Regions from separate parts of the Streptomyces sp. NPDC003379 genome, predicted to be linked through region 1. Evidence: riboswitches for the same ligand, from Rfam matches in the RefSeq annotation. Region 1 holds a riboswitch; the other holds the start of a gene.
The links. A riboswitch is a leader RNA that binds a small molecule or an ion and turns the genes downstream of it on or off. The one in region 1 is predicted to bind cobalamin.
Positions count from the first base shown of each region.

Region 2: linked by a shared signal. The riboswitch ahead of ACWDVB_RS11560 (ABC transporter substrate-binding protein) and the one ahead of ACWDVB_RS10965 (ribonucleoside-diphosphate reductase subunit alpha) in region 1 are both predicted to bind cobalamin.

Region 1 is NZ_JBSFRK010000009.1:99,065-103,780, reverse strand. It holds gene mctP (monocarboxylate uptake permease MctP) at 1-979, shown strand, start outside; gene ACWDVB_RS10970 (GNAT family N-acetyltransferase) at 1,056-1,550, shown strand; cobalamin riboswitch at 1,656-1,778, shown strand; gene ACWDVB_RS10965 (ribonucleoside-diphosphate reductase subunit alpha) at 1,907-4,336, shown strand; gene ACWDVB_RS10960 (ribonucleotide-diphosphate reductase subunit beta) at 4,336-4,716, shown strand, end outside.
Region 2 is NZ_JBSFRK010000010.1:5,732-10,447, forward strand. It holds gene ACWDVB_RS11555 (FecCD family ABC transporter permease) at 1-552, opposite strand, end outside; gene ACWDVB_RS11560 (ABC transporter substrate-binding protein) at 555-1,592, opposite strand; cobalamin riboswitch at 1,770-1,954, opposite strand; gene ACWDVB_RS11565 (VOC family protein) at 2,639-3,097, opposite strand; gene ACWDVB_RS11570 (helix-turn-helix domain-containing protein) at 3,094-3,966, opposite strand; gene ACWDVB_RS11575 (haloacid dehalogenase-like hydrolase) at 4,548-4,716, shown strand, end outside.

The DNA of each region.
Region 1 (4,716 bases):
GATCAAGCTCGGCGGCTTCGACGAGATCTTCGCCAAGGCCGGTGACGCCTTCGCGCAGACCAACCCGGCGACCGACAAGCCGCGCGGCGCCCTCGCGCCCGCCGAGGCCGGGCAGTGGACGTACGCGACGCTCGCGCTCGGCTCGGCCCTCGCGCTCTTCATGTACCCGCACTCGATCACGGCGACCCTCTCCTCCAAGAGCCGCGACGTGATCCGCCGCAACACCACCATCCTGCCGCTGTACTCGCTGATGCTCGGCCTGCTCGCGCTGCTCGGCTTCATGGCGATCGCGGCCGGGATCAAGGTGGACAACGGCCAGTTGGCGATCCCGCAGCTCTTCGAGACCATGTTCCCGGACTGGTTCACGGGCGTGGCCTTCGCGGCCATCGGCATCGGCGCGCTGGTCCCGGCGGCCATCATGTCGATCGCGGCCGCGAACCTCTTCACCCGGAACATCTACAAGGACTTCATCAAGCCCGACGCGACGCCCGCGCAGGAGACCAAGGTCTCCAAGATGGTCTCGCTCATGGTGAAGGTCGGCGCGCTCGCCTTCGTCCTCACCATGGACAAGACCGTCGCGATCAACTTCCAGCTGCTCGGCGGCATCTGGATCCTCCAGACGATGCCCGCGCTGGTCGGCGGCCTGTTCACACGCTGGTTCCACCGCTGGGCGCTGCTCGCGGGCTGGGCGGTCGGCATGGTCTACGGCACGCTGGCCGCGTACGGCGTCGCCTCGCCGACGCAGAAGCACTTCGGCGGCTCCTCCGACACGATCCCGGGCATCGGCGAGATCGGCTACATCGGCCTCACCGCGTTCGTCCTGAACGTCGTCGTGACCGTGGTCCTCACCTTCGTCCTCAGGGCGCTGAAGGCGCCGGACGGCATCGACGAGACCTCCCCCGAGGACTACACCGCGGACGCGGGCGACCCCGGCGTCGTCCAGGAACTGCCGAAGGCGACGGCGGGCGCCGGGCACTGAGCCTCTCCCCGTCACGACGTGGGCCGCCGGAAAAACCGGCGGCCCTCTGTCGTACCCGTGTTGCACACTGCGCGGCATGGACATCACGATCAGACACGCACACCCCGAGGAGTACGAGGCGCTCGGCGCCCTCACCGCGCAGGCCTATCTCGACGGCGGGCACCTGGACTTCGGGGCCGAGGACCCCTATCTCGCGGTGCTGCGCGACGTGGCGGCGCGCGCGGCCGACGCCGACATCCTGGTGGCCGCCGCGGACGGGAGGATACTCGGCTGCGTCACCTACGTCCCGTCCGGCGGGCCGATGGCGGACATCGCGCGCGAGAACCAGGCCGAGATACGGATGCTGGCCGTCTCTCCCGAGGCGCGCGGCCGGGGCGCCGGCGAGACGCTCGTACGCGAGTGTGTGCGGCGCGCCAAGGACGCGGGCCGCACCGGGCTCGTCCTGTCCACGCAGACGTCGATGCACGCCGCCCACCGGCTGTACGAGCGCATCGGCTTCGTACGGACACCCGAGCGCGACTGGAGGCCGATCGAGACGGTACCGCTGCTGACGTACGAGCTGAGGCTCTAGGCACACCCCTCCGGGCACCGCCCCTCCAAGCAACACTCCTCCAAGCACCGCCCCTGCGAGCCGACACAAGATGTGGGCCCGCTTCAGAGACCCGGCACAAGATGTATGCTCGTGCTCGCTGTCGCCGCAGGGGAATCCGGTGCAAGTCCGGAACTGTCCCGCAACGGTGCATGTGTACGTATTTGGCGTACGCGGAGTCCGAGGACCTGTCGACAGCGCACCCGTGCCGTCCGGCCCGGGTGCCGACCGTCCGGGCCTCGTGGAGTGGGCCGGTGGACGCGGTACGCCGCCCTGCCCGGGTGCGCCCGTGTGCCCTTCCCTCCCCTGGCCCAGAGCCGAGCGAGGGAGTGCCCCACGTGACCATCGCGCCTGCCGAACCCGCGTCAGTGCCGTCGACGCCGACGCCGATGCCGACCACCCAGGGTGCCGAGGGAACCGACGGACCAGGGGCCGCGCTGCTGCGCACCCTGACCGACCTCACCGCCGACCTTCCCGACGCCGACCCCGGCCGGGTCGCCGCCGCCGCGCTGCGGGGCCGGTCCGCGAAGGCCGCCGCCGAGATCACCGCGGAGCTGCGGGAACTGGCGACCGAGGCGGCCGCGGGGCTCATCTCCGAGGACCCGGCGTACTCGAAGCTGGCGGCCAGGCTCCTGTCGATCGGCATCCGCGAGGAGGCGGCGACGCAGGACGTGCGCTCCTTCACCGACTCCATCGCGGTCGGCCACCGCGAGGGCCTGATCGCCGACCGCACGGCGTCCTTCGTGACGGAGCACGCGGCCCGGCTCGACGCGCTGGTGGACGCCGCGCTCGCCGACGGCGCCGACTTCCGCTTCGAGTACTTCGGTCTGCGCACCCTGCACAGCCGCTATCTGCTGCGCCACCCGATCACCCGGCAGGTCATCGAGACCCCGCAGCACTTCATGCTGCGCGTCGCGAGCGGCCTCGCGGAGGACGGCAGCGAGCGCGCCCTGGACGAGGTGGCGGCGCTGTACCGCCTGATGAGCCGCCTGGACTACCTGCCGTCGTCGCCGACGCTCTTCAACTCCGGCACCCGCCACCCGCAGATGTCCTCCTGCTACCTCCTCGACTCCCCGCTGGACGAGCTGGACTCGATCTACGACCGCTACCACCAGGTCGCGCGGCTCTCCAAGCACGCGGGCGGCATCGGACTCTCGTACTCCCGCATCCGTTCCCGTGGCTCGCTGATCCGTGGCACGAACGGGCACTCCAACGGCATCGTGCCGTTCCTGAAGACCCTGGACGCCTCGGTCGCCGCCGTGAACCAGGGCGGCCGGCGCAAGGGCGCGGCCGCGGTCTACCTGGAGACCTGGCACTCCGACATCGAGGAGTTCCTGGAGCTGCGCGACAACACCGGTGAGGACGCGCGCCGCACGCACAACCTCAACCTCGCGCACTGGATCCCGGACGAGTTCATGCGCCGGGTCGCCGCCGACCAGGACTGGTCGCTGTTCTCCCCGGCCGACGTGCCCGACCTCGTCGACCTGTGGGGCGAGCAGTTCGACGCCGCCTACCGCGGGGCGGAGGCCGCCGGGCTCGCGAAGAAGACCATCCCGGCCCGGGAGCTGTACGGCCGCATGATGCGCACCCTCGCGCAGACCGGCAACGGCTGGATGACGTTCAAGGACGCCGCCAACCGCACCGCCAACCAGACGGCGGAGCCGGGCCACACCGTGCACTCCTCCAATCTCTGCACGGAGATCCTGGAGGTCACGGACGACGGCGAGACGGCCGTCTGCAACCTCGGCTCGGTCAATCTCGGCGCGTTCGTGGACGCCGCCGCCGGTGACATCGACTGGGAGCGGCTCGACGAGACCGTCCGTACCGCCGTCACCTTCCTCGACCGCGTCGTCGACATCAACTTCTACCCGACCGAGCAGGCCGGGCGCTCCAACGCCAAGTGGCGCCCGGTGGGCCTCGGCGCGATGGGCCTCCAGGACGTCTTCTTCCAGTTGAAGCTGCCCTTCGACTCCCCCGAGGCGCGCGCCCTTTCCACCCGCATCGCCGAGCGGATCATGCTCGCCGCCTACGAGGCCTCGGCCGACCTCGCCGAGCGCAACGGGCCGCTGCCCGCCTGGGAGAAGACCCGCACCGCGCGCGGCGTGCTGCACCCCGACCACTACGGTGCCGTGCTGACCTGGCCGGAGCGGTGGGCGGCTCTGCGGGCGCGCATCGCCACCACCGGCATGCGCAACTCCCTGCTGCTCGCCATCGCGCCGACCGCCACCATCGCGTCCATCGCGGGCGTCTACGAGTGCATCGAGCCGCAGGTCTCCAACCTCTTCAAGCGCGAGACGCTCAGCGGCGAGTTCCTCCAGGTCAACGCCTACCTGGTGGAGGAGCTGAAGCGGCTCGGCGTCTGGGACGCGCAGACCCGCGAGGCGCTGCGCGAGGCCAGCGGCTCGGTGCAGGGCTTCAGCTGGATCCCCGAGGACGTGCGCGCGCTGTACCGCACGGCGTGGGAGATCCCGCAGCGCGGTCTGATCGACATGGCCGCCGCGCGCACGCCGTTCCTCGACCAGGCGCAGTCCCTGAACCTGTTCCTGGAGACGCCGACCATCGGCAAGCTCTCCTCGATGTACGCCTACGCCTGGCAGCAGGGCCTGAAGACGACGTACTACCTGCGCTCGCGCCCCGCCACCCGCATCGCCCGCGCGGCAGGCTCCGGTGCGACCGCCGCCACCGCCCCCGTTCCCGCGCAGGTCACGGCCGAAGACGCCGTCGCCTGCTCCCTGGAAAACCCCGAGTCCTGCGAGGCCTGCCAGTAATGAGCTCCACGACCAACAGTACGAAGAACCTCCTCGACCCGGGCTTCGAGCTGACGCTGCGCCCCATGCGCTACCCGGACTTCTACGAGCGCTACCGGGACGCGATCAAGAACACGTGGACGGTGGAGGAGGTCGACCTCCACTCGGACGTCACCGACCTCGCCAAGCTCACGCCGGGCGAGCAGCACATGATCGGCCGCCTGGTCGCGTTCTTCGCGACCGGTGACTCGATCGTCTCCAACAACCTCGTGCTGACGCTCTACAAGCACATCAACTCCCCCGAAGCGCGGCTGTACTTGAGCCGTCAGCTGTTCGAGGAGGCCGTGCACGTCCAGTTCTATCTGACGCTGCTCGACACCTATCTGCCCGACCCGGAGGAC
Region 2 (4,716 bases), on a different contig from region 1:
GCCCCGGGCGGTCTCCGCGTCGCCCGCGGTGAGGATCACGAAGGAGGTCAGGGCGGAGAAGAGCTGCATCGCGGCGACGCCGGACAGCACCACCCGGTCCGTCGTGCCGCCGAGCGTGTGGCTCAGGAACAGGACGAGCGCGAACGAGCAGAGCGCGCCCACGAAGGCGCCCGCCGAGATCGACAGCGCTCCCCCGCCGACGCCGAGGACGAGGACCGCGACCGCTCCGGTGGACGCCCCGGACGACACCCCGAGCACGAAGGGGTCCGCGAGGGGGTTGCGGAGCAGGGACTGCATGACCGCGCCGCAGACCGCGAGGCCCGCGCCGCAGACGGCGGCGAGCAGGGTGCGGGGCATCCGCAGGTTCCAGACGATGCCGTCCCTGATGGGGGTGAGCCGTGGCTCGCCCCAGCCGAGGTGCGCGGCGAGCGCCGACCACACGTCGGGGACCGAGATGTCGGCGGGGCCGATGGTGACGGCGACCGCTACGGAGAGCGCGAGCGCGGAGCCTGCCGCCAGCCACAGCAGCCCCTGCCGGGCGGGGGCGGCCATGCTCACTTGGCGAGCCCGAACTTCCGCAGTCCGGCGGCCACTTGCTCGATGCCGTCGACCGTACGGATCGTCGGATTCATGGCCTGGCCGCTGAGCAGGACGTACCGCTTCTTCTTCACGGCGGTCAGGTTCTTGGTCGCCGGGTTCGTCTCCAGGAACTTGATCTTCGCCGCGGCGCTCTCGGCGGACTGCGACTTGCGGGTGAGGTCGCCGATGACGAGGACGTCGGGGTCGCGGTCGGCGACGGTCTCCCAGTTGATCTGGGGCCACTCCTCGCGGGTGTCGTCGAAGACGTTCTTCGCGCCGAGTTCGCGGGTGATGATGCCGGGGGCGCCGCAGCAGCCCGCCATGTACGGGGCGTCGGAGTTGGCGAACCAGTACAGGAGCGTGGTGTCGGAGGCGGTGGCCTTGTCGATGTCCTTGGTGGCGTTCGTGACCCGGCGCTTCATGTCGGCGATCAGTTTCTCGCCGCGCTGCTCGACGTCGAACACCTTCGCCAGGTCGCGTACCTCGCTGTAGACGGTGTCCATGGTGAGGGTCTTGACGCGCTTGCCGTCGCCGCCGCCGTCGTTGTCCTTGCCCGCGCAGTCGGTGGGCGAGACGTAGACGGGGACGCCGAGTTCGGTGAACTTCGTACGGTCGGCGACGCCGCCCTTGCCGACGGTGTAGAGGAAGGAGGCGCTGACGAAGTCCGGTTCCTTGGCGAGGACTTTTTCCAGGGAGGGGTAGCGGTCGGCGAGCCGCTCCACCTTCGCGTTGTCCTTCTTGAGGTTCTTCAGGACCGGGTCGGTCCAGGTGCCGGTGCCGACCATGCGGTCGGCGAGGCCGAGGGAGAGCAGGATCTCCGTGGAGCCCTGGTCGAGCGAGACGGCCCGCCGGGGCGGGGCATCGACCTTCGCCTCCTTGCCGCAGGAGGCGACCGTGACCGGGTAGCCGTCGGCGCTCTTGCCCGCGGGGGCGGCGGACTTCTGGGCGGTGCCGTTGCCGCAGGCGGTGAGCGTGAGCATTCCGGCCGCCGCGAGCGCTCCGGCCGTGAGCATTGCGGTAGAGCGCGGGGTGGTGGATGTGCGGCGCGGGGCGGATGTGCGGCGCGGGGCAGGCAGGCGCCGGGCACGCAGGTGCGGGGCGGATATACGGACTGTCGAGGACACGCGATCCCTTGAGTGTCACGGCTCATACGCGGAGCCTGGTCTGCGTCACGACCTCCGCCGGCCGGTGTGCGAGCGGAGGCGCCAGCAGGTCTTCGGACTCGGGATCGGCCGGGCGGGGCGCCTTCCCGGGCGTCGCGAGACGCCCAGTGGCCGTGGCCCCGCCCGTCCCCCTCACCGCTGCGCGTCAGTTCCGGATTCGCACCGGATTCCCTGGCCCAGGTGTGGGTTTGACTGGCTTGCGCAAGTTATCACGCGGCGTTTTCGACGCATGCCGCTTGCCGCCTGGCGGGCTTCGGCTTGCGGTGCCTTCGGGTCCTGGCGGGTTTCGGCTTGCGGTGCCTTCGGGGCCTGGTGGGCTTCGGCTTGCGGTGCCTTCGGGGCCTGGTGGGCTTCGGCTTGCGGTGCCTTCGGGGCCTGGTGGGCTTCGGCTCGCGGTGCCTTCGGGCCCTGGTGGGCTTCGGCTTGCGGCGCCTTCGGGCCCTGGTGGGCTTCGGCTCGCGGCGCCTTCGGCTGCGCCGGGCTTCGGGCTCGCTGTGCTCTCAGGCTTCGCCCGGGCTCGGGCTCGCGGTGCCTTCGGGCCCTGCTCGGCCTCGGGCTCAGGGTGCCTTCAGTCTCCGCCCGGCCTTGGGCCCGCCGTGCCCTCAGGCTCCGCCTGACCCCGGCTCAGAGTGCCCTCAGGCTCCACCCGGCCCCGGCTCAGCGTGCCCTCAGGATCCGCCCGACCCCGGCTCAGAGTGCCCTCAGGCTCCACCCGGCCCCGGCTCAGCGTGCCCTCAGGATCCACCCGGCCCCGGCTCGCAGTGCCTTCAGGCCCCGCCCGGCCCCGGCTCGCAGTGCCTTCAGGCCCCGCCCGGCCTCGGGCTCACAGTGCCTCCAGCTCCGCCGGGCCCGGCTCAGAGTGCTTCAGGCCCGCCGGACCCCGGCTCAGCGTGCCCTCAGGCTCCACCCGGCCCCGGCTCGCCGCGATAGGTTCCGAAAAACCAGCGGTTTCCCTCGGGGTCCGCGATGCCGAACTCGCGGCTGCCGTACGGCTTGTCCTCGAGCTTGCCGATGATCTTCACGCCGGCCCCGGTGAGCCGGGCGTACAGGGCGTCCACCTGGTCGGTCACCACGTAGGCGCCGGAGGTGCCCGGCTCTCCGCAGGTATCGGCGCTGGCCGACGACTCGGGGTCGTACGAGCCGAGCATGATGCCGCCGCCCTCGGGCCAGTCGAGCTGGGCGTGGGCGACGCGGTCGCCGTCCTCGTGGACGGCGGTGCGCAGGAAGCCGACGGTGCCGACAAGGAAGTCGATCAGCGCGGGGGCGTCCTGGGCCTGCAGGGCCGGCCAGACGGCGGGCTCCCGCAGGGTCGAAGGGGTGCTGGTGCTGAGCTGCTGCTTCTCGGTGGTGTTCATGCCTCCCACTCTTCGCCCCCGCCGTGCGCCCCGGCTTGGATATTCCGGCACTCTTCGGCCAGCCAGCGCGTGGGACTCGCCCCCGTGTACTGCCGGAAGTCGCGTACGAGGTGCGAGTGGTCGTAGTAACCGGTGTCGGCGGCTACCCGGGCGAGGTCCGGCGGCCCGCCCGCCGCGACCACGCGGATCACGGCGGCCTTGGCGTGCTGGAAGCGCATGAGCCGTGCCGCCTGCTTGGGGCTCAGCCCGGTCTCGGCGCGGAACAGCGCGGTCAGGCGGCGCTCGCTCAGCGCGACGTGCCGGGACAGGCCGCCCAGGGTGCCCGCGCCGCGGTGCCGGGCCAGCCAGGCCCAGGCCTCGGCGACCTCGGGGCGTACGGAACCCGGGGTCCGGTCCGCGGCCGCGCGCCGCCGCCTCAGGTAGGCGGACAGGGCGGCGAAGCGGTCCTCCCAGCGGTCCAGCTCGCACAGCCGCTCGCGGACCTCGGCGGCGCGGGCGCCGAACACGTCCGTGCCGCCGGTGACGAGCTGCCCGGTCAGCGCGCCGGCGGGCAGGCCGAGCAGGGCGCGGGCCGCCAGCGGGTGCACGGCCAGCTGGATGCCCGCCTCGTGCTCGGGCTGGACGACGTACGCGGGGCTCTGGTGCAGGCCGCCCACGACGATGTCGGTGCGGACCGCGTCCGCGCCGGTCGCCTGGGCGGGCGTGCCGCCGCTGGCGATGGGCCCGTCCAGCGAGAAGATCACCGTCAGATACGGCGAAGGCAGACCCCGGTGCAGGGCGGGCCGCTGCCCGGCGGTGCGGTAACCGACCGCGGACACGACCATGCCGTCGAGCCGGGGAACGGTCCGGACGAACTCACGGGAGCCCATGCGGTCCAGTATGCGCGGTGGGTGCGGGCGGCCGGGGGCCCTTATGCGTCCGGTCAACCGCCGCACCTCGCCGCGCAGTCGCAGGCCCCGCCGGCTGTCGAATGTCGAATGTCTAAGTCCTGTCGGCCGCGGGCGCGGTGGTTGATGTTGTGGGGCGGGGAACGGCCGAGCGGTTGCGGGGCGACGGCCCGACCAGCACCCGGCGGCGTGAACGGTCCGACCAGGACCCGGCGGCATGGACAGTCCGACTAAGGCCCGGCGGCATGGACAGTCCGACCAAGGCCCGGCGGCATGGACAGTCCGACCAAGGCCCGGCGGCATGGACAGTCCGACCAAGGCCCGGCGGCGTGCACGGTCCGTCGGCCGCAGGCGCGAGTGGACGCGACGCGAAGCCCCACAGTCCCGCCCCTCACGGCCCGGGCCCGCCCTCGCGTCCCGCTCCACTACCCCCGTTCCCCTCCCCCACACCCCCCGGGCACGGTGACTTCGATCATGGGAAACGGGCGCCCCGCCCCATAGCATTGCGCGCCGCTCCGGATGGGGCCGCGCATCGCTCTCAGGAACGGCGGGACACGGAAGACATGGCAGTACGAGAGAAGAAGAAGCTGGGCCTCATCGGCGCCACGGGGGCCCTCGCCGCCGCCGTCCTCGCGGGCGGCGCGCTGTGGCCGACGAGTGAGGCGACCGCCGCCGACACCTCGATCGCCACCGCCCGCGAGCTGTCGCACTGGCCCAAGCCGGTCGCGAAGA